2 regions of the Bacillus sp. GW823-FHT06B01 genome follow, and region 1 is predicted to be linked to the other one. Evidence: a T-box and tRNA genes for the amino acid it is inferred to sense, from the RefSeq annotation. Region 1 holds a T-box; the other holds one or more tRNA genes.
The links. The T-box of region 1 lies ahead of AC1Q8N_RS23170 (tryptophan--tRNA ligase). A T-box ahead of a tRNA ligase gene usually reads a tRNA of that ligase, here a tRNA-Trp.
Positions count from the first base shown of each region.

Region 1 (19,843 bases):
GATTGGTAATAAAATGAATGAACTCATTACGTATTGTGTAATTAATACCGTTAAAAATTTTGCCGAAATAATCTGGGCTGGTTTCAATGGTAACGGTAATAACATTTCAATGTCATTACTATAGTAAAATACAGTTAAAATGTTCGTTATACTCATTAAAAATACCCATATACTCGCAATCGCAAGTCCCATTGCGATAATCATTCCTGGGTCTTGCCCTAAATGTTTCATACCTTCATACATTCCGTGCGTGATAGAACCAAATATTAAAAATCCTACAAATAAAATGGCTGCAAATGAAAATACATACGCCCATCGCTTCTTCTTATCTGTTATGAAATCTGCATAATTTAATTTCAATAATACTTTCGTTAACGTCCAAATTTTACTCATTGCCCGTCATCTCCAAGAACATTTTTTCAAGTGATTCATTGGATTTAAAATGATCTCTCATTTCATCTAAATTCCCCTTAAACTGAAGATTTCCCTTATTAATAATTGCAACGCGGTCACATATTTTTTCTGCCACTTCTAATACGTGTGTCGAGAAAAATACGATTTTTCCTTTATCCGCATGTTCTCTCATCATTTCTTTTAAAATATATGCAGATTTCGGATCAAGCCCCGTTAACGGTTCATCTAAAATCCATACATCTGGCTCATGCACGAGCACACCAATAATAACGATTTTTTGTCTCATACCGTGCGAGTAACTTTGAATTTGATCCGATAACGCATTGTAAAGATCAAATTTCTTCGCTAAAGACTCGATTCGTTCTTGGCGTACTTCTTTCGGCACTTCATACATATCTGCCATAAAGTTTAAATATTCAATTCCCTTTAATCGTAAAAACATATCTGGGCTATCTGGAACATAACCAAACGTCTTTTTCGCTTCCATCGGATATTTCATAATATCTTTACCGTTAATCGTAATCGTTCCTTTGTCCACACCATGAATACCAGTAATCATCTTAATTGTCGTTGATTTACCCGCGCCATTCGGTCCTAAAAATCCAAAGATTTCTCCGCTAGGCACAGATAAACTTAAATCTTTTACTGCATAGGTAGACCCATTATAACTTTTTGACACATTCGTAATTTCAATCATTCCATCCAATCCTTTCCTTAATTACCAAATAACTATATTAATATTATAGCATACTTCTATTTTTAGATTTTTATATTTTTTCAGTTTTTTAACCTTTAAAATAAATATACACGCCTAATCCAACGATTAAAACGACAGCTAATATAATATAAATCATCGTCAGCCGTTTAATATTCCCTTTTGTCGCTTTACTATAATTCGCATCACCATTTCGCCCAATTAACACCGTCGCCACTACAGTAATGACTACAAGTAATACAACGATCATGATCCCAGTTAACATTCCTTCCTCCCCCCTCCTTACAACCATTTTACAATATTATCCTCTTTATTTCGCAGTATATTTCCTCTTTTTACTATTATTATGAAAAGAATTGGAAAACTATTATTACTATACATTTTTATATGTGATATATTTATAACATAACGTGATTTATTTCTAACACTGAAAGGAGAATCTATCGTGAAAACAACTTGGATAAAATATTTAGGATTTCTCGGTTTCTTCGGTTTCCTCGGCTTTTTTTATGAAAAAGGATTGTTTACTATGTTTTGTTTCTTCTCCTTTTTCACAACGTATAGAACGGTTCAACACGATGAACTATTTGAACAAATCGTCAATAAATCGTGCCGCAATGCATTTATCGTTACATTACTAACGACCGCTATCATTATGTTTATTGAAATGTTATTTCCAAACCCGGCGCTACAAGAGATTGATATCGCTCTTATTTTCAGCACACTCATTCTTACGTTCGGCTTCTCTATGTTCTTTTATGATAAACCTGTTGATGAAATGGAAGATGCGCCATGGCGTTCGTAACGAGAATAAAAGAATACCGTGCCAAATTGAACATGACACAAGAAGATTTAGCGAAAACTGTTGGTGTACGTCGTGAAACGATAAGCCATCTCGAAAAAGGAAAATATAACCCTTCCTTACAACTAGCTCACGATATAGCGAAGGCACTTCATAGTACGATTGATGAGATTTTTATTTTTGAGGATAAATAATGTGAAACTTTAATCAGTGGGGGTTTTCTTCACCCCCCACTGATTATTAGTTGAACCAATCGGACTTTTATGGGCAGCCCGCCCCCCACCTAAATTCTTTGCTTTCGCTGCGTTTTGAGGTAGGGGTCTTACTGCCCATTAAAGTGGGATAAAAAATATCGGCATTCTTTTCACAAAGAATACCGGTATTTTTCATTTATACAACTAATCACCCATACAAAATCGCATGAAATACGCCTAACAATAAATATTGATCCTCTATATAATTCTCATCATATACATTCATCTCAATATCATACATATCTTCCTCAAGACGAATATTCCAATCTGCGATTACATAGCCGTTTCGTAATAACTTTCCAAGCCCAATTGAAGTTTTGTGAACAACATATTCTTCTCCCTTATATGTAAAAGTAAATAAGAAATTTGCATCTAATAACTTTCCGTCACATACAAGTATTTCATGCTCTGCATCATTATTATCGATATACGTTACTAAAATCCTTCTTTGACGCTGCCTACTTACATCCTTTGCAACGACGCGAATATTGTCCTTACTATCCTTTATTTCATAAATGATATTACTACCGACTTTCGGAATAAAGTCTAGCACTTTCATCAACGTATTTTTATAATAGCCCCGTACTGCGCCTACTCTTTCGCTTTCATTATAAACCTCTATTGACGTCGTATCCGCCTTACTATCACACAGTCGCTTGTAAGAAAGCTGCATCATTCGCTCTCCTCTTAAGTACTGATCAAACGTCACAGGATATTCTATCGCGCGCAGTTCCTTATTTAGCTCATTTAAATAACGCCCAACACTTTCTACTAATGCTGTAGTGGATATACGCTCCTTAAGTTCAAATTGCTGCCAACTGGAAGCTACTCTCCACTGATTTTCCTCTTCGTATAAGAATCCAAGAATTACTTCCTCACGATCACTCGTTTCATAATTCAACTGTTCGTTCTGCCCATGTTGCACTTGTTCCATCCACTGTCCTAAATAAATACCAAGCTCTGCAACCTTCATGCACGACTTCTGGAACAGTACGCTGTCACCGACAAGAATCGTTACATCCCCTTCAATAAAGCCATTTGCATAAGCGGCATACCGTGGCTCATCCTTCTGCGGAATACTTTTGTCTAACTCAAATAAAAACGTTAACATTCTTTACTCACCTCTAGTTATTACACCGATCGTACCTATAAATTGAACCCAACTCAAATTATATCGACGATTTTTCCAATATATCTACCGTAACTCAAAATATATCAACGATTTTTTCGATATATCGACGATTCGACAAAGAATATCGACTTATCGACAAATATCAACACATTTAAAATGAAACTACCTTTTCTTCCGCCACTTCTACAATTTCTAAAATTTGTAGCAGGCTCTCCACTTCATAAGTCGGCTTAACACTTGCCCTATTTTCTTTCAAACTTGGATTATACCAACACGTATCAATGCCGTAATCTTCTCCGCCTTTCATATCAGAAGTTAGCGAATCTCCAACCATCAATACACTTGATTTATCAGTAATTCCAAACTTCTCAAATGCATAATCAAAAATCTCACGTGCTGGTTTTTGATGACCAACCTCTTCTGAAATAATAATATGATCAAAGAAATTACATAAAGGCGAATTTCCAATTCTCGATTGTTGCACCTTCGTATATCCATTCGTAATAATACCTAACTTGCAATCTTGTAGTTTCTCACATAATTGTACTGCACCTTCTATAAGATGTACTTCTTTCCCTAAGTTTTCAAGGTATACATCACTAAATTGCTGCGCATCTACTTCTATATTATGCAGTGCAAATAATTGTCTAAATCGATCTACCGCTAATTCACTTAGTGTAATCATTTTATTTTCTAAATCTCTCCATAATCCATTACTAATCTCTTTATAACTTGCAAGATAATCATCATACCCTGTAGGCATGCCAAACTGTACAAACGCGTTATGTAATGCGTTTCTTTCCGTCTCAGGAAAATCTAATAATGTATCATCTACGTCGAATAATATAACTTTGTATTTCATTATGCTCTCCTCAACTAGTACGTTATTTACAACTTTTATTTTCTCATTAATCGTCTCTTAAGTCGAACTTTTTCCCTTTACGAATAATAGCTGTACAGCAATCTTAAAGTTGTTTCAGACACACGAATCATGTTATTCAAAAATAATTAATTGTGAAAATACTATAAATTTGAGATAATTTGGATAATGAATCCAATTTTTAAAAAGGAATACAGGAATAGAAAGGGGCGGAAAGACATAGTAAATTCATGGGGAAGACCTAAAATACAAATCCCAAAAACAAAAAGTGAATGGGTTGGAGATATCATTGGATATTCATTATTCTTTGGATCAATCATTTTTTTGATTATCATTTGGGGAAGATTACCTGAGGAAGTACCCGCACATTATAACGCATATGGGACTGTAGATCGTTGGGGATCAAAGTGGGAACTTTTACTTCTACCAGGAATAGGGGCATTCATACTCCTTCTCATGCAGACTTTAGAAAAGTTTCCAGAAGTTCATAACTATCCAAAAAGATTTAATGAATCGAATGCTAAACAGTTTTATTTAAATAGCAGAAAAATGCTTAATCAATTAAAAAATGTCTGTTTACTTATTTTTGCTTTCATCCAATTTGAAACAATTTCAATAGCTCTAGATTGGAGCGGCGGTTTTGGAAAATTATTTTTACCGATATTATTAATTGGGACAGCTATTCCAATTGTGATAGGAATAATAAAGCAACGAAACATCTCATAATACGAACCGATATTTCGTTATCGAGCTCTTTATGGAACGAAATTATATCAACAATAAGAAAAGGAGGCTAATCCACATCAGCCTCCCGAATTCTTATTTATCCTCTAGCAATAACTCTTTCATTTCCTCTAACGACTCTTTCGTAAAGCCGAGTGCCTTTTCAGCATACGCTTCAACTGAACCGTATTGCTTTTTCAATTCATCAATCGCAGCTTGTAAATATTCAGCACGCGCTTCAAACATTGCACCTAATATTGCTCTACTTTCATCGTTTTGTAATTTTGCACCTAAAAAGGCCATCATTTTTTCATTTAACTTTTCACGGAAACCGTTACTTAGTAAGTAGTCTTCCATTACTGTTTTTTCCGGTACACCTAGTAAAAGTAATAATAGTGCTGATCCAAATCCTGTACGGTCTTTTCCAGCTGTACAGTGGTTTACTAACGGTAAGTTTTCCGGGTTTTGCGCTAAGTTTAAGAAGCTCACAAATGCCTCATTACCACTTACGAAATCTTGATTCATTTTCACAAGATACTCACCCGGCTTCCCTAGCATAGAAAGGTCACCAACTTGGAAAAACTCGTTTATATTTAAATCTTTCGCTAAGTCTTGCATAACTGGTAAGCACACTTGACGAGCGCCTGTAATTTCTGGGTTTGGCTTATGCTTTACCTCAAAGTCTGTACGGTAGTCACAAATTAACTTTAAGCCAGACTTTTGTAAATAGTCGATATCCCACTCTGTTAGTCCTGCTAATTCTTCAGAACGGTACAATTTACCCCATTTTACTTTACGGCCTTCAGTCGTTTCATATCCTCCCATATCACGGAAGTTAAACGCGCCTTGTAATGGCAATCTACGCTCAGCTACTGTCACTGCTTGTCCATTACTTCCAACTAGTCTAAAATATGGACGTTCATTTTCACTCGGGTTTTCAATTGTACATGATGATTCTCCATTTACCGTTGCAAGTAATTCTCCAGTTTCTTCAATATGATCTGGTGAAGTACTCCAATAAATACGAACTTCTTCTATATTATTTTCCCACTTTATATATAGCGTATTGTCTTCATTTCTTTCTACAGTCGCTTGTAACCAATTTCTTTGCTGCTCCATTCTTTCACCAACACTTTCTCGTATAATCGAATCTTTCTTTATTGTATTATAGAAATATCTATTTTGTCGTTCTCATTTTTCTTTTTATCTTACAAACAGGCAAGAAGTTCTTTTACTTGTTCAAAATTTGTACACGGATTCCCGTTAAACAAGTTCAAGAACCTTTTTCACCCTCCTAAACCTTCCTCACATATCGCTCAGTAGAACTTAATAACTGACATCCATTCTTTTCAAAAACATCCTTCATCCACTCATTTTGTACATTTGTCTCGCCAATATAATATGATGCGCCTATTTCTTTTAAGACAAACATTGCTCCTGTAAAGAATACCGTTTCATACCCTTTATTTCGCATATTTGGAGCGACTGCGAAATACATGAGTTTTCCTTCTTCTAACGTCCCCTTTTCAATATGCGGGATTACAATTCCTACCGGCTCTTCACCTACACTCGCTGTTAAACAATGCTCTTTCCATTGCTCACCAATTTCTTGTAGCATCATATTTACAAATTGATCATAAGTGACGTGCTCTTCCGTCATTTCGTTCCAAAGAGAATAAAATGTATCTTCTCCTACTTCTTCAATCAGCTTAAAATCAATTTCACTTCCTACATCTTCTACTTCATATATATCCTTAAACACAATCATGTTTTCAGTAACATATTCAAATAAATACGTTTCAAAACATTTCTTATACACATCGTAATTTGGGCTTTTTGAAGAAATCTCAAAATGTAAGTTTTCTATTCCCTCTTTTTTAGCCTCAGCAACGCAATATTGCATCATTTCCTTTAATTGCTCTTCTGTAAAAGACTCTGCATTATTTTCTTTTATCATGATAGAAGAAGCATTTCTTCTTATTTTAAAATGTTTTTCTAACTGTTCTATAGTCATCATATACTTCCCTCATCTATGTCATACTCGAATTTCTACTTGTTCTCCTTGCATGAGCAGGATTGTCCTTGAATATATAGAATACTAGAAAACATCGCATCTTTAAAGTGCGGAGGAGGTTCTCCATTGGATATTACAACGTTACAACAACAGTTAGAGCTTATACAACAAAATGACTATACGCAACTGCAACATATAGATATAAATGAGTTAACGCTCAATATGCTTCAGTATGTCGGAACGACTGATAGTTACGTTCGTTACCAACTTATATATAAATGCTTTTCCTATTTCATTCATCATGAATTCCTTATGGATGATCAGCTGAAATTACTTCTGCAAACTTGTTTAAGCGATGAGTATTTATATTGTGATATTCACTCCCCACATACAGATGGGGTTTTCACACGTTCTTACACTGTTTCGTTAATCGCGCTAATACTCCAATTCGCTAACTCGCACTACTTTTTCACAGAGGAAGATATTGAAGAAATAAAAAACAAACTCATTTCATATACAAACTTAGAAACGGATTTTCGAGGCTATATTGAAAATAAAGGATGGGCTCATTGTCTTGCCCACGTATCAGATGCCTTTACTGAAATTGTTCACAATTCCTATACGACCTTTGAGTGGTATGAAGAATTAATTCATTGTTTATTAAATAAAATTTTTATCCCATCGGATCTATTTCATAATAATGAAGATGAACGAATTGTTACACCGTTACTATCGATGCTATATCATGATTTTCCGCAAGATGAGTTAATTTCAATTATTTATAAAAAAATAAAAAGGCTACCTCAAATTAGAAAACGCCTTTCACTTAATGAGTATTGTATATTATGTGCCAACATTAAAACCTTTTTACGCACATTATTTTTCAGAACGAAAGATGATCATAACTTAGCCTATACAGCACGTAAAACAGAAAGAATGTTAAAAGAACTTCCTAACTATTATTAACTATAAGGAGAACAACTATGGGTTATATTGAAGATATGAGAAATTTAATAGGAAATCATCCACTTATTTTAATAGGTTCACACGCCATTATATTAAATGAGAAAAATGAAATATTACTGCAGCTACGTACAGATTTTAAGCGCTGGGGTATTATTGGCGGCGCCTTAGAATATAACGAAACGTTAGAAGACGCTTTACAACGAGAAGTATATGAGGAAACTGGACTTTTCATTAAAAATCCAGAACTATTCCGTACATACTCAGGACCAGATCTCTTTCAAATCTATCCAAACGGCGATCAAGTACACGGTGTACTCGTTGTTTATATTTGCCGCGAATTCAATGGCGAACTTGTATGCGACCAAACGGAATCGAAAGAACTACGCTTCTTTCCGCTTGATGAGTTACCTAGTAATCTTCCTCCTGTTATTGAGAGAATTATTAAGGAGTTTCAGCACTCCAATTAAAAAACATTACATATTTTTATAGAAATAAAACAAGCTCATTTCCCATCATGATAACGCGAAATGAGCTTGTTTATGTTAGATTGTTATCTCAATCTGATTTCCTTCAGGGTCGCTTACTACACTTTCATAGTAACCATCCCCTGTAGTACGTGGGCCGTTTAATACAGGGTATCCTGCTTCTCTTAATATATTAGTTAATTCATTCACTTTTTCTTTACTACCTACAGAAAAAGCAATATGCGCATATCCCATTGTTTGTGTTTGTGTATTACCGTCTATCCCTACTTGCCTCATAAGTTCTAGACGCGCTCCACCTTCAAAAGTTATAAAATAAGATTCAAACTGCTTTTTCGGATTGTGATATAAGCTATTTTCTTCACCACCGAAGTACTGTTTATAAAAATCACGCATACCTTCTAAATCATTTACCCAAATTGCTACATGTTCAATTTTCATAATCGACACCTTTTCTTTTACAGTATTCAACCAACAATTTGATATTTAATTTTCTTTACTTGCTCTTATAATCATCAGATCAAGTCCAAGGCTTTTTAATCCATATAAATAATCTTCTTTCCAATCGCTCACTGTTATTTTCGGAATATGTTCCGCTGGAATGTACTTCGGACAAGTTTTTACAATTTGATCTATTACAAATTGGTTCACTTCATCATCACAAAAGATAAAGGCATGCGGGTTAATAATAGCTATACATGTAGCTATTAAACGAGTAATAGCATCTATATTATATTGCTCTGGATTATTTGAATCTCTTACTGCATCTTCACTTCTCAAAGATTGTAAGAAGTTTTTATTATCATACTGTGGAACGAAAGATATCTCCCCTGAGAAAAAGGTACTCCCTCGTACCACATCTCCATTTATCATAATTCCCGCCCCTGGGCCGTTTTGACCTGAATACAAATATACAAGAGATGATTTATCATTATTTCCAGTATTTTTATAATAGCCAAGGACTGCGGCATTCATATCATTTTCTATTACTACAGGTATAGAAAACAGATCCTCCAAATGACTTTTCAAATTAAAATTTTGGAACTTTTCATAACCAGGTATATAAAAAATACGACCATTATCAACCGAACCAGGCACACCAATTGATATAGAGCTTATTTTCGGGAATGTAGCTATAAGACTTTCAATATGTTTAGATAATAGATTTACGCCAGTATCAATTAATACACTTGAAGTACTTCCTTGTTCTTTTACTTCCCCTAAACAGTTAAAAATGGTATAGTTTGTTTCATTTTTCTCTAAAAATATCGCTAATCCTAACATATATTCCGGATTATACGCATATCGTTTCGCTCTTCTTCCGCCACTTGAATCATCTAAACCGACTAAAGTGACTTCACCATCTTGTTTCATATTTTCTATAAATTTACTTATCGTTGGAAAACTAATTTCTAATGTATTACTAAGTTCAACTTTCGTCGCACTTCCTTGCTCTAGAAGAGCCGTACGAATGCCGCGAAAGATCGTCTCTTTAATCGATTTTTGAGTAACAAATTGTTCACTCAAATCGCTCACCACCTTAATCAACATACTTATTAAACACTTTTAATAAGTTGCGTTGACAATATATCATACATCATTTTCTAAAGCAATAGAGATGATATATTTCCGCTGCATGCAATCCTTATTTAGCTCGGTGTATTCTCTCTCGTAATAGACGATACAATTCCAGACAAAAGAACAAATAATAAAACAGCTAGCAAGGCATTACGTATTCCGAATGCTTCCCCAAGTATCCCTAAAAATGGTGGTCCGACTAAAAAGGCTGTATAACCAATGATAGAAACTGCAGCAACATTAGAAGTCGCATTTTCACGGTCATCTCCAGCAGCTGACAGACCAATTGGGAACCCTAGCGCTGCACCAATCCCCCACAGTACTACACCAAATGCTAGAAAATACGAATTACTCCCAAATATTACGATTGAAATTCCTAGAATCGCCATCATAATAGTGGCACGTACGACAGCGACACGACCGAATCGATCAAGGAAATAGCTGCTACACATACGAGTTAACGTCATTGCTAATACAAAAATTGCGTACATAATAGAACCTGCCACTATACTTTGCTCATGTCCATCTACCATCACGATAGGTAGCCAATCATTTGCACTACCTTCTGCAAATGCCATTCCAAGCACAAAAAGACCAATTAAAAGCACCTTTTTTTCCATACGTAAGGAAGTACGCTTCTCTCTCCTTTTGTTCCGCGATTTCTCCTTCTTTCCTGTTCCATGCGGAAGAAAACGATACACCATACATACAAGTAATAGAAACATGACCGAAATCACAAGAAACTGATACAGAATCGGGATGTGAAGCGACGCTGCGACAGAACCACTGAGCGCGCCTACTAAAGTTCCTACACTAAAAAAGCCATGGAATTTCGGAAGAAGAGTTGTTCCTAATTTCTGCTCAATGGAAGAACCTTCTACATTCAATGCGACTTCCGCCAATCCGTAGCCTACTCCAAATACTAGTAAGCTACTAAAAGCCCCCATACTAGAAACAAAATAAATATTTATACCTAAACAAATCAATCCAACAATCATAAAAAACATACTGCCTATAATAACGTCTCTAGCTCCCTTACAGTCAATGAAGCGGCTTGCACTCAGTAAACCAATTATTGAACCAACAGATAGTCCGAACAAAATCCAGCCCATTTCTGCATTTGACACTGCTAACATATCTCGAGTAGCTGCTGTTCTTGAAATCCATGTAGCAAACGCGACACCTGGCAAAGCAAATAAGAGAAAAAGAGCGTTTCGAGAGGCAAGTAATGTCTTTGTATGATTGTCCGCACTATATTTCTCCATATGAAACACCTTTCACATTGTCTATACGATAAGACACCAGTTTATTCATATACCCGTCAAAAACGATTTCTATAAGTCTATCGTTTTAATAACTTTAGCTGGATTACCACCAACAACTACATTATGAGGTACATCTTTTGTCACAACTGCCCCTGAGGCAATTACAGCGTTGTCTCCAATTGAAATACCAGGGTTAATTATAGCTCCCCCGCCAACCCAAACGTTGTTACCAATCTTTACAGGCTTTCCATATTCTTTACCAGAATTCCGTTCCACCGGATGTAAAGGATGAGTGGCCGTATAAATATGGACACCTGGTGCAAACATACAATTATCACCGATTCGTACTTCACAAACGTCCAAAATCACACAATTAAAATTTGCGAAAAAGCTCTTTCCAACATGGATATTGTAGCCGTAATCACAACGAAAATCAGGATTAATTTGGGCTTTCCCATCAGCTGAAGAACCTAAAAGCTGATTTAATAATGTAAAACGTTTTTCATCTCCTGTCTCCATCGCCTCGTTATAAAGGCGTGTTAAACGTTTTGCCTCCACCCTATCAGCCACTAATTCTTCATCCTCCGCAACATACATTTCTCCCGCTAACATCTTTTCTTTCTCTGTTTTCATACAATCCTCTCCCTCGTTATAGAATGAATTACACTTATTAAACAACTTTAATAAGTGACTTTAATTATACTTATTAAACAAGTTTAATAAGTATCCCTATATTAGCATATTTTTTAATATGTGCAACTAATAAGTTTTGAAAGGAAATGTGAATTCTTACTTCACCTAATGATATTACTTGGTGACATTTAACTAATATAATGATTTATCCATTGTTTTTCATTAAAACCGTTGAGACTCATCGTTACATGAAATCCTCTCCTTTAGGCGCTATACTATATGTTTATTAATGAGCAAACCAATATGCAAATCAAGTGTTAATAAAAAAGAGATTGACCCAAAAGTAGCTGAATAACTACTTGGGTTAATCTCTTTCATTTATTATCCTTATTTAACTCTTGAATAAGATCCCTTTTTCCTATTCTATTAGCAAAAGGTATAAAAATAATAAGGACTATTCCGAACATCCCCGCTATTACCGTTACGATAAGTTTGAAATCAAAAAATAAAGATGTACGATCTATTATACTTACCATATAGGTTAATAATATTCCTATAACAGCCCCTAGTACGATTCCAATAAGTACATATAAATTAACTTGCGTCAAAATAACTTGTACAATTCCCTTTTTCTTAACTGTTATTGCTCGTAAAATAGCAAATTCTTTTCTTTTAGATTGAATATTATTTATAAGTGTATTGCATACCCCTAATGTTACACTAAACAAAATTACTACAATAACAACGATGAAGATGGACCACCTTTGCTGAAACATTAAATTAGATTGCTTTAACGATTGAGTATAACTACTTATTTTTAATTGTGGATATTGGCCTTTCAATTTCTTTAATTGCTCCAACGTCTCTCTCTCATTATTTGAACTAATAAATGCACGCTCAAAGGCTGTATAATCTTGTTTATATGTTACATTCCTCCAATCCATGAGTACCGCAGGAGAATTCGGTAGCTCATTAACAATTAACCCAATTTCCACCTTACTAGTCGGTCTAACTTTTTGTTCCTGTTCTGAAAATAGCCCCAATTGAACGATATCACCTACATGAAGTTTATACCGCTCCGCTAACTCTTTTGTAACAATTATACTATTCTCCAAATTTGCTGGTACTTCTGACAGTAACCCTTGCTTTTCCATTTCTTTCAAATCACCTAAACTATAGTCAAAAGTAATATAATTTTTACCTTGCTTTAATTCTGCCAGTGAGTTCGTACTAATTGTACTTGCTCCTTTTACACTACTTATTTCTTTAAATACATTTTGTATATGAGGTAAGGTAATTGTTGAATCATTATTCAAACGATTTTCCACAACAATATGTGTTGGAAATTCGCGTTTTAAATATCTTTCATTATTTTTTTGCATCGTTTTAAATATAGTGGAGCCGAAGACAACTATCACCATCATTGTACTTATCATTAGGATAACAAATGTATTTTTCCTTACTTGCGGAATTACATTTTTAATAGCAACAAATGTATTTCTTCCAAATATTTTTTTCATCATAGGTAGACATGCTATTAATATCGAAGAAAGATAAGTCGGAAATAAAATATATACTCCTAAAACGAGAAATATAGCTCCAATTAATATCACTATCGCCTGCGTATCTCCTGTATTTGCTACAAATCCACCTAAAGCAGTTAAAAATATGCTACTAATTAAAAGGACTTTCCCCATCATACTGCGTGTTTTTTCATTAGAAAAATCGGATTCTTCATTTTCGCGCATAAGCTTTATTGGCAATATTTTCGAACTTCTGTATGAAGGATATAACATAAACACTTCAATAAAAAAGATACTACAAACCATCGTTATAGTTGCTACTTCATAATCGAAATTCATTGATTTAATTTGAAAAGCAAATATATGCTCTAGCCAACTTTGTAAAAAACGGTTACTGATTATAGCTAGTAACAGACCAAATATTCCACCAAAGAAATTAATTACACTACATTGAATAAATATAACTTTAAACATTTGTTTCGTTGTTGCTCCCATTGATCGCATAATAGCAAATTGACTTTTATATTTATATAAAAACACTTCAAAATTAGATATCAATAATAACGCAGTAATAATAAGTATTAATATAGATAAAACGATTATAAAAATATGTAATGATGCTAAGTTCCTTTTTAAAAACTCGTCTTCCTCCGCAATATCGATTCTTAATTCTTTGTCTATTTTATGAATTTGACTAGACAATGCTAATACATCGGCATTCTCTTTTGCTTTTATCAACACATAAGTAGCCTCATTGTGTTTACCTGTTTTTTCATATACGTGCTGTTTCACTGCACCTTCTGATAAAACGAGTATATCCGGAGCTGAACCTCCAGCTTCTATATCAGGTAACACTTCTTTTACTACATAGGATTTATTTTCTATTTCAATCCTTTCCCCAACTTCTACTTGTAAAGTTTCCGCTAATCCATCATTTAATGTTACTTCCTCATTTGATAGATTTTTAGAGAAGTGATATCGACTTTTCGATAACGAATCATTTTGAACACCTACTGTATAAATAGCGGTATTCAATTTATTCACTTGCAAATGATTTACTAATACTTTTGATATGTATTCAATATTTTTTTGTTCTTTAATATTTTGTAGTAAAGATTTATCCATCAACTTATTTTGATCAGGGTTATATCCAACTGATAAATCCATATCTCCATATACATTTTTCACTTCATTTATAACAGACTGTTTCGCATGACTCGAAAATACAACCATCGTAACAATTAGACAAACAGCCAACATAACGCTAACTATAGAGGAAATAGCAGTAAATTTATTCGTCTTAAAAAAGCGTAAACTTAATCCTCGTACTGATTTTATCATTTTGATTTCTCCAGTAATTTTTTAAATTTATCTAAAATGATATTCATATCATTTACTCCATGAGTACACGTATAATCATCAACATTTTCTCCATCATGAAAGAAGAGAACCCGATCTGCATACGTAGCAATGTGAGGATCATGAGTAACAAGAATCATACTTTGATTGAATCTTTGTTTCATATTGACTAGTACTCGTAAAATATCATTAGACGTATTGAAATCTAAATTTCCAGTAGGTTCATCTGCAAGAACAATTGGAGGAGATGTTATTAATGCCCTACCAATTGCAACACGTTGTTGTTGTCCCCCAGAAAGCTGAACTGGTCGATGATTTCTCCAATTTACTAAACCAAGAACATCTAATATTTTATTTGTTTTTTCTCGTATCTCTTCTTCTGAATCAGTTGATAATATGAGGGGTAACGCAATATTTTCTTCTACAGATAAATCCTTTAATAAATGAAATGACTGGAAGATAAATCCTATGTTATCCCGCCTGTACTCCGTCGCATATGGTTCAACAAACATATTTGTAGGCACTTCACCATTTACATAGATAACCCCCTCATCAGGCTTATCTAGAGCACCAAGAATGTTTAGTAATGTACTCTTTCCAGATCCACTCGTTCCCATTATGGCAAGGAGTTCTCCTTTATTTAACTCCAAAGTTACATTTTGTAACGCCCTAACATTTGTATCTATACTCTCATATGTTTTACTTAAATCTTGAACTGCTAACACAACTTCACTCATCATTATTCACCTCAACATTATTAAGTTTTATTCCCTCCACCAAATTAACCTGAATTAAAATTTTTTCTTTTAAATTACTAGGTGGTACAATTTCTGTTCCTATTTGAACTAGCAACATTTTTAATTCGAGAATTGTAACCATTTTTATCCCTCCTCACTCTATATTGGTAACAAATTGGGATTTCGTTCGATTTTTTTTGTAAAAAAATAAGGGAACGCTCAGCGCCCCCTCTCAAATCCAATCCGTTTTTTAATTTCTGCTAAATTTATCTTCGCAATTTCACGCGCCTTCTCAGCACCTTTTTCTAACGCTTCATATAATAAATTCGGCTCATTCATATACATCACATATTTCTCACGAGGTCCAGCTAATTCGCGGTCTACAACGCGAAACAACTCGTTTTTTACATCGCCCCATCCAATACCAGTTTCATACTTTTCACGCATCGACTGTATTTCATCTTCTGTCGCAAATTCTTTATAAATTGTATATAACGTTTCTAGTTCTTTCGGTTCATTCGGAAGTGAGGAGTCTGTTTTGATTTTAAATATTAACTTTCGTAGTTTTTCTTGTTCTGCAAATAATGGGATCACATTTCCGTAACTTTTACTCATCTTCCTTCCATCAAGACCAGGTAAAATGCCACCTTCTTCTTGTATGACATAATCCGGAAGCGTAAATGTTATGCCGAATGTATGATTAAAATATGACGCAATATCACGCGCGATTTCAATATGCTGAATTTGGTCTTTCCCGACTGGTACATGAGTAGCTTGAAATAATAATATGTCAGCTGCCATTAAAATCGGGTACGTATATAATCCCATATTCACTCCAGCATCTACCTCTAACCCTGCTTCTTTATTTTGCTCTACTTTCGCTTTATACGCATGAGCACGGTTCATAAGACCTTTCGGAGTTAGACAAGCTAATATCCAAGCTAGTTCTAAAATCTCTGGCACTTCTGTTTGTCGGTAAAAAATAACATCTTCTCCAAGTCCGAGTGATAACCAAGTAGCTGCTACCTCTTTCGTATAACTACTGAACTTTTCTGAATCATGCACAGCATTTAACGCATGATAATCCGCTATAAAATACAATGCGTTTCCTTCATTATTCTTTGACATTTGCAGCGCAGGTTTAATCGCACCAATATAATTTCCTAGATGCGGATAACCAGTTGGCTTAATTCCTGTTAACATTATTTTTTCACTCACACTAACCCCTCCTTTCTCAAAATAAAAAAGCCCCTCATCCTTAAAAAAGGACGAGAGACTCCCGCGGTACCACCTTAATTAGCTATCATTAATAGCTCACTTCAACTTCTTAACGTGAAGTAACCGTCTTTGCCTACTCATTTCAGCGAGAAGCTCCGGAGCCCATTCCATATTCATCCCTTACTGATTTCCACCACACATCAGCTCTCTGAAAAGTTTCGAATATGTACTCTTCTCTTTCATTGCTTTTCGTTATTTTTTTACAGTTTATCACATTCCCTTTCCAATTAAACCCTAATTTCCTGTTTTATATGGCAGGAATTTTCACCTTGATTGTCTAATAATATATAGGTTTGCAGAAATACTCGAAACAACTTTGGAGGTTTTTTCATGGTAAAATATATATCCATTTTAGGTTCAACGGGATCCATTGGCACATCTGCATTAGATGTCGTTTCCGCTCATCCTGAACATTTTAAAATCGTCGGTTTAACCGCAAATTATAATATCGATCTTCTCGAAAAGCAAATCGAATCGTTTCAGCCTCGTATTGTAAGCGTAGCGACAAAAGAATTAGCGGACACATTGCGTTCTCGTATTTCAACAAATACAAAAATTACATATGGAACTGATGGTTTAATTGAAGTATCTACCCATCCTGATACAAATCTTGTATTAAGTTCAGTTGTCGGTGTTTCAGGTTTACTCCCAACAATTGAAGCATTAAAGGCGAAGAAAGATATCGCCATCGCTAACAAAGAAACTTTAGTTGCAGCTGGACATATCGTAACCGAACTAGCGAAACAAAACGGATGCCGCCTAATTCCTGTCGATAGTGAACATTCAGCTATTTTCCAGTGTTTAAATGGGGAAAATAATAAGGAAATCGAAAAATTAATTGTTACAGCTTCTGGCGGCGCTTTTCGTGATAAAACACGTGAAGAAATGAAAACATTACAAGCGAAGGATGCTTTAAAACACCCAAACTGGTTAATGGGGGCAAAACTAACGATAGATTCTGCCACGTTAATGAATAAAGGGTTTGAAGTGATGGAAGCTAAGTGGCTATTCGATATTCCTTATGAAAAAATTAATGTTATGATTCATAAAGAAAGTATCATTCACTCTTTAGTAGAGTTTATTGATGGATCAGTCATGGCACAGCTCGGTGCCCCTGATATGAGAATGCCGATTCAATATGCATTTCACTACCCTACTCGACTACCTTCATCCTATGAAAAATTAAATTTATTAGAAATTGGTAGTTTGCATTTTGAAAAACCAAATTTAGAGAAGTTCCCCTGTCTACAATACGCATTTGAATGTGGCAAAATTGGCGGTACAACTCCAGCTGTATTAAATGCAGCGAACGAAATTGCAAATGCATTATTTCTTAAAAATGAAATTGCATTTTTCGATATTGAAAAAACAATTTACAATACAGTTGAAGCCCATCATAATGTAAAAGATCCTTCACTCGATGCTATATTAGAAGCTGATCAATGGGCACGCCAATACGCAAATCAATTATTAATAAAAAAGAGCTAAAACAGTTTTATCTGTTTTAGCTCTTTTTTTACGTATTCAACTTAACAAATCTATAACTATGCGTTACTAACACTTTTAATATCGCATATCCTGGAATTGCTAAAATAATCCCCATAATTCCAAATAAATTTCCGGCAGTTAAAATAATAAAAATGATAGTAATTGGGTGAATGTCTAGCTTTTTTCCCATAACTTGCGGAGAAATAAATTTACCTTCTGCTAATTGTACGACCATCATAACGATAATTACTTTTAACACCATTGCTGGCGAGTCAATAAATGCGATAATTAATGCTGGTGTAATTGCAATGATTGGTCCTACGTACGGAACGATATTTACAATCATTGCTAAAATAGCGAGTAATACCGCATATTTAATACCAATAATAAGGTAACCGATTAATAGCATAATACCGATAAACAAGCTAACGATAATTTGTCCTCTAATATACGAGCTAATCGCATAATGCATATCATCTAGTATTCTCATCGCTGCTGGTTGTCTTTGCTCTGAAATAAACTTTAAAAAGTGGTTCGGTAATTGTTCACCATCTTTTAAAAGATAGAACAATATAAACGGAACCATTACAAACGTTAAAACGACCTCTGTAACAGTACTTAAAAATCCAGTTACATTTCCAGTTACTGATGATAGCGACTTCGTAAAATCAACGGTGTAGTCTTTTACCATACTTGCTACATCAATATTTAAATTCTCTTGAATTTTGCCCAGTAAATTACTTTCCCCGAATCTACGTGCTGCTCGTTCAATTTCATGACCGAAATACGGTAAGTTATCTATTAATGCATCAATTTGATCTTTAATAATCGGGATTACTGTTACAACTAAAAATACAAATAATCCTAGTACTATTATATATATAGAAGCGATTGATACGATTCTGGAAACACCTTTCTTTTCTAAAAGCGAAACGAATGGATGCAAAATATAAAATAGCACTCCCGCTAATAATACGGGGAAGAAAATTGTTTTTAAAAAGACGATAAACGGAGTAAAAACAAAAGAAATTTTCGTTAGCAGTAATATGTTAATAAACAATAACGCAAAGCCGAGTAACACCGCTAAATAATTTTGTTCTCTAAAAAACTTTTTCAACTTATCTCTTTTTCTAATATTTAATTTCTCCAATGAAACCACCTCTTCGAATGATGAAAAGCCCTTATTCAGGGCTTTTCATCATGATCTATATCTTTATTTTCTTGCAGCTTTCACTACAAATGATACAATAAGAATTAATACGATTGCACCTAATAATGCTGGCACGACATGAATCCCACCAAATGATGGCCCAAAAGATCCAAATAGCCTACCACCTAATGAAGCACCTAACAAACCTGCGATAATATTTCCAAACATACCACCCGGAAAATTTTTACCCGTTATAGAACCTGCAATTGCACCTATAATAGCACCAACTATTAATGTGATAATCCATCCCATTTTTAGTCCTCCATTTCTATTATAGTGTATTTCTTTTTAATACTAAATTATTATGTAACTATTATAATTATTATATCCAATAAAGAAAAATCTTGTCAAATCTATGAAAATAAAGCCTATAAGGAGGTTTTACCCTAT
Region 1 is NZ_JBXAHR010000005.1:314,079-333,921, reverse strand. Features, by position in the region: gene AC1Q8N_RS23265 (putative ABC transporter permease subunit) at 1-393, opposite strand, end outside; gene AC1Q8N_RS23260 (ABC transporter ATP-binding protein) at 386-1,111, opposite strand; gene AC1Q8N_RS23255 (hypothetical protein) at 1,200-1,394, opposite strand; gene AC1Q8N_RS23250 (DUF3796 domain-containing protein) at 1,575-1,934, shown strand; gene AC1Q8N_RS23245 (helix-turn-helix transcriptional regulator) at 1,922-2,125, shown strand; gene AC1Q8N_RS23240 (tubby C-terminal domain-like protein) at 2,334-3,296, opposite strand; gene AC1Q8N_RS23235 (YjjG family noncanonical pyrimidine nucleotidase) at 3,469-4,179, opposite strand; gene AC1Q8N_RS23230 (DUF1648 domain-containing protein) at 4,417-4,923, shown strand; gene AC1Q8N_RS23225 (tyrosine-protein phosphatase) at 5,017-6,039, opposite strand; gene AC1Q8N_RS23220 (GNAT family N-acetyltransferase) at 6,215-6,937, opposite strand; gene AC1Q8N_RS23215 (DUF2785 domain-containing protein) at 7,061-7,900, shown strand; gene AC1Q8N_RS23210 (NUDIX hydrolase) at 7,918-8,367, shown strand; gene AC1Q8N_RS23205 (VOC family protein) at 8,443-8,823, opposite strand; gene AC1Q8N_RS23200 (ROK family transcriptional regulator) at 8,869-9,909, opposite strand; gene AC1Q8N_RS23195 (MFS transporter) at 10,032-11,225, opposite strand; gene AC1Q8N_RS23190 (maltose O-acetyltransferase) at 11,295-11,858, opposite strand; gene AC1Q8N_RS23185 (FtsX-like permease family protein) at 12,233-14,722, opposite strand; gene AC1Q8N_RS23180 (ABC transporter ATP-binding protein) at 14,719-15,477, opposite strand; gene AC1Q8N_RS23175 (hypothetical protein) at 15,470-15,619, opposite strand; gene AC1Q8N_RS23170 (tryptophan--tRNA ligase) at 15,697-16,695, opposite strand; T-box leader at 16,739-16,947, opposite strand; gene AC1Q8N_RS23165 (1-deoxy-D-xylulose-5-phosphate reductoisomerase) at 17,086-18,243, shown strand; gene AC1Q8N_RS23160 (AI-2E family transporter) at 18,272-19,393, opposite strand; gene AC1Q8N_RS23155 (GlsB/YeaQ/YmgE family stress response membrane protein) at 19,457-19,705, opposite strand; gene AC1Q8N_RS23150 (GNAT family N-acetyltransferase) at 19,842-19,843, shown strand, end outside.

Region 2 (3,285 bases), on a different contig from region 1:
TTAAAAAAGCACACGAGACAACCTCATGTACTTGAAAATACTTCTAATTAATTTGTAGGTTCACTTCAATTGGAATAATCTTTCCATCACCACGTACAACAATAACTCCTTGAGATGCATCAGACATCCCTTTGAAGTTTCGTGCGTAGTCATTGCGTCCCATTAAGCTACCAAAGTAAATCTCTTTCTTAGAGAAGTTACGGTCAATAACTTTGTGACTGTGGAAGTGTCCCATTACAAGAGCTGTTAATTCTACGTTATCCATAGATTCATGCGATGCGATTTTGTTTGCATCTGCTTGCTTCTCTTTGTCTCCGTGAACGAATTTGATGTAAGTGTCTTTCCCGAATTTCTTCAAGATTGAATAATTGTAATCTGTATTATCAATTAAACTTAATCGTGGAATATTCGCCATCTCAACAAACGTCTTAATGCTCTCATAAATAACTGCTGTCACATTATCACCTGTGATTACACTGTCTTTGTGTGACTGCATTCTGTCGTGATTACCACTTGTCAAACCAAGCTCTACATTGCAGTAGGCTGTTAGAGATACTACGAAATCAATTACTAAACGTGTTGCTTTATTGATTTGTTCCGCCATATTGAACTCACATTCAAATGGTTGGTTTGTAGGTCTCATTGAGATTTGCTCGATGATATCACCATTATGTATTACCGTTACGTCATTAACATTGAATGTCTTAACGTAGTAAAGAACTTCTTCTTTCATCTTCTCTAAGCGTTTCTTAGCGATTTCGAAGTTGTAGTCATTTCCATAAACACCCTCGACAACTGCTCCCACATGCCAATCTTGTAAGCAAACTACTAATTCGTTTTCACGTCTCTCTAATTTACCTTTGTAAGCATATTCGGGAACTTCAATAACACAGTTATCTAACATCGCATCTCGAACTTCTTCTGCAATTGTATGGAAGTCAGCTAAATCACGTTTAGCTTTATTCAAATCACGAAGAACAATTTGGTTCTCACGTTTTTCTTGATACATTTCACCAACCATATTGCGAATAGATTCTAATTTAGATGTAGAAACCATATCAGCATGTTTCTTAACAGGTACTAATTTACCAATCTTCTTCTGATAGTCTTTTACAAGACAACGATATGCCTCGTTTACATCTGAGTTTTCGAATCCTTCTTGTTTCATAAGTTCACGATGTTTTGACCAAACAACACGTCTACTAGGACTCATTTCTTGTAATTGAAGTTTAATTTCCACTGCTGTTTCTAAGTGTTCCTGTGATACTTCAACTACTTCGTCCTTTTTGTTCGTGTAGCGTCTCATCTTAGTATTCCGCCTCATCATTTGGCTCATTTAAAACCTTGTCCAATTTAATAGTGAATGAAATCTCAGCTCCATTAAATTTAGCTAGCTCACTATCAATATGGATATCTCCAAGGCAAACACCTTTTTTATCATATTCTGTGATAATTCGATTCTCAGCATCTAGTAAACCTTTTACACTAATCGTGTGTGTCTCTTTTGCCATGTCTACATTTCCCCTTTTTCTCATAATCCATTACGGTAAATGAAATTTTACCGACCTATATACAACAAAAAAGACACCTATCTCGGTGTCGTATAATACAGAAAATATATTATGTTATTGTATATAATATTATATAATGTATTCGTACATTTAAATTCTAAATAAGAGTGCAGGCTAGCGGAGTCGAACCACTATTAAAACCATAACCTACATATTTGGCACGCCCTCTAGGACTCGAACCTAGAATAGAAGTTTTGGAGACTTCTGTGTTACCAATTACACTAAAGGCGCATGACACCTTGCCGTTTATATTTAGTAGGAACGGCTAGGGTAGAAACCTACATACATTTGAAAAACTCACACAAGAAGTGCAGGAAACTCATGTGAGGTTGCACTTTTTCATATTTAGTTGTCTATAATGTTCGCATAAACCATCGTCAACGAACTCTATCGCTCCCACACTTGCCTTCAATATGAGAAACAGAGCGACTTTCCAATGTCTACCGTTGGTGGGTTGGTATCCTTGTCCCACATCTCTTAGTAATTAAGCTTTTTTTAAGACTCGAACCGTTAATACGCTAGCATGTATTGTCACGTATTCAAGCGTGATAGCTACCTCTTCTATCCTCAACGGTGACTGCGATGATAGCAAGCAGATAAGACAATCTCTTATCGGGATGGATAATGGTATCTTTAAATCGTCCCCCATTCGGGAATGATGCAGTTGCCTTTGCACCTGACTAATTTTTTAGGCTTAGTCCACCTTTAATGGAGGGAGAGAGGCTCGAACTCTCGCTACCTTTAAATAGGTACTAACAGTTTAGCAAACTGTCCTCTTCACCAACTTGAGTACCCCTCCAAGATAAAATCCAATTCCGTAAAAACAGAACTGGTCTTGCGTAGGCTGAGATTAAACCTCGCATTGAGTGCCTTTAGAAAGATTATATCTTCCTCTCTTATCCACGTAATCCTCTTTTGGAGCAATTACGTATCACTCACAACCGCACGTTTTAATTAGTCGCTGTGCATTCTGCGACCTGTTACACTACTACTCAATAGCTCCTATTCTGTCAACGTTGCCACGCTATTAATCTCTGCTAAGAGAACCATGCAATTCACTATCAAACAATCAGAGTTTTGCGAACTCATCATGCTCCTCATTCAACTTTCGTTGTGGGGATTTAGGTTGCCTTCGTAATGTAAGGAGACAGGCTTTCGCTTGTATGAATTTTAATTAGTCATATATTAATCATCTTTTTAGATTACCATATCTAATACCTGTATTAGTCTCTGTGACCGAAGACGTGCTGTCTCAGTGGCTTCGTAATCTTTTGGATTACAAAATACCACACGCCTTCATGTTCTTTCGCCAACTAGCTACTCAAACCGTAATCAAAGTTACTTTGGCTTTCGACCATTTCGCTTTCACTACTGACTGTCGCCCTTGCTTGTTAGACTCGGACTGTACAATCTCTCGATTCACTCTCGTTTCTTCATTACTTTAGCGTGGAGTGTATTGGTGCTAACCAATACTGCTACTACATCGTTGACCTCGTAGCGTTTTCTCCGTAATTTCACGAAACTATCACCATCATCACAATGATGACTTAGGAGTGTCGATTGTGCTTGGATTGACCGTTTACACGGTGGCAACTTGTCACATTGCCTTTACGCAACTCACGTTACGCTATCAGAGCCAAGCCTCGAAGTAAAGATGCACCTTGTAGGGTTCGAACCTACATATAACGGCTGTTTAGGCGGTCTGCTTTCACTT
Region 2 is NZ_JBXAHR010000008.1:5,259-8,543, reverse strand. Features, by position in the region: gene AC1Q8N_RS25835 (hypothetical protein) at 44-1,306, opposite strand; gene AC1Q8N_RS25830 (YonK family protein) at 1,308-1,511, opposite strand; tRNA gene AC1Q8N_RS25825 (tRNA-Trp) at 1,728-1,802, opposite strand; tRNA gene AC1Q8N_RS25820 (tRNA-Ser) at 2,281-2,370, opposite strand; tRNA gene AC1Q8N_RS25815 (tRNA-Phe) at 3,227-3,285, opposite strand, start outside.
Region 2: it encodes a tRNA-Trp, which carries the amino acid that the T-box ahead of AC1Q8N_RS23170 (tryptophan--tRNA ligase) is inferred to sense. The anticodon was not compared.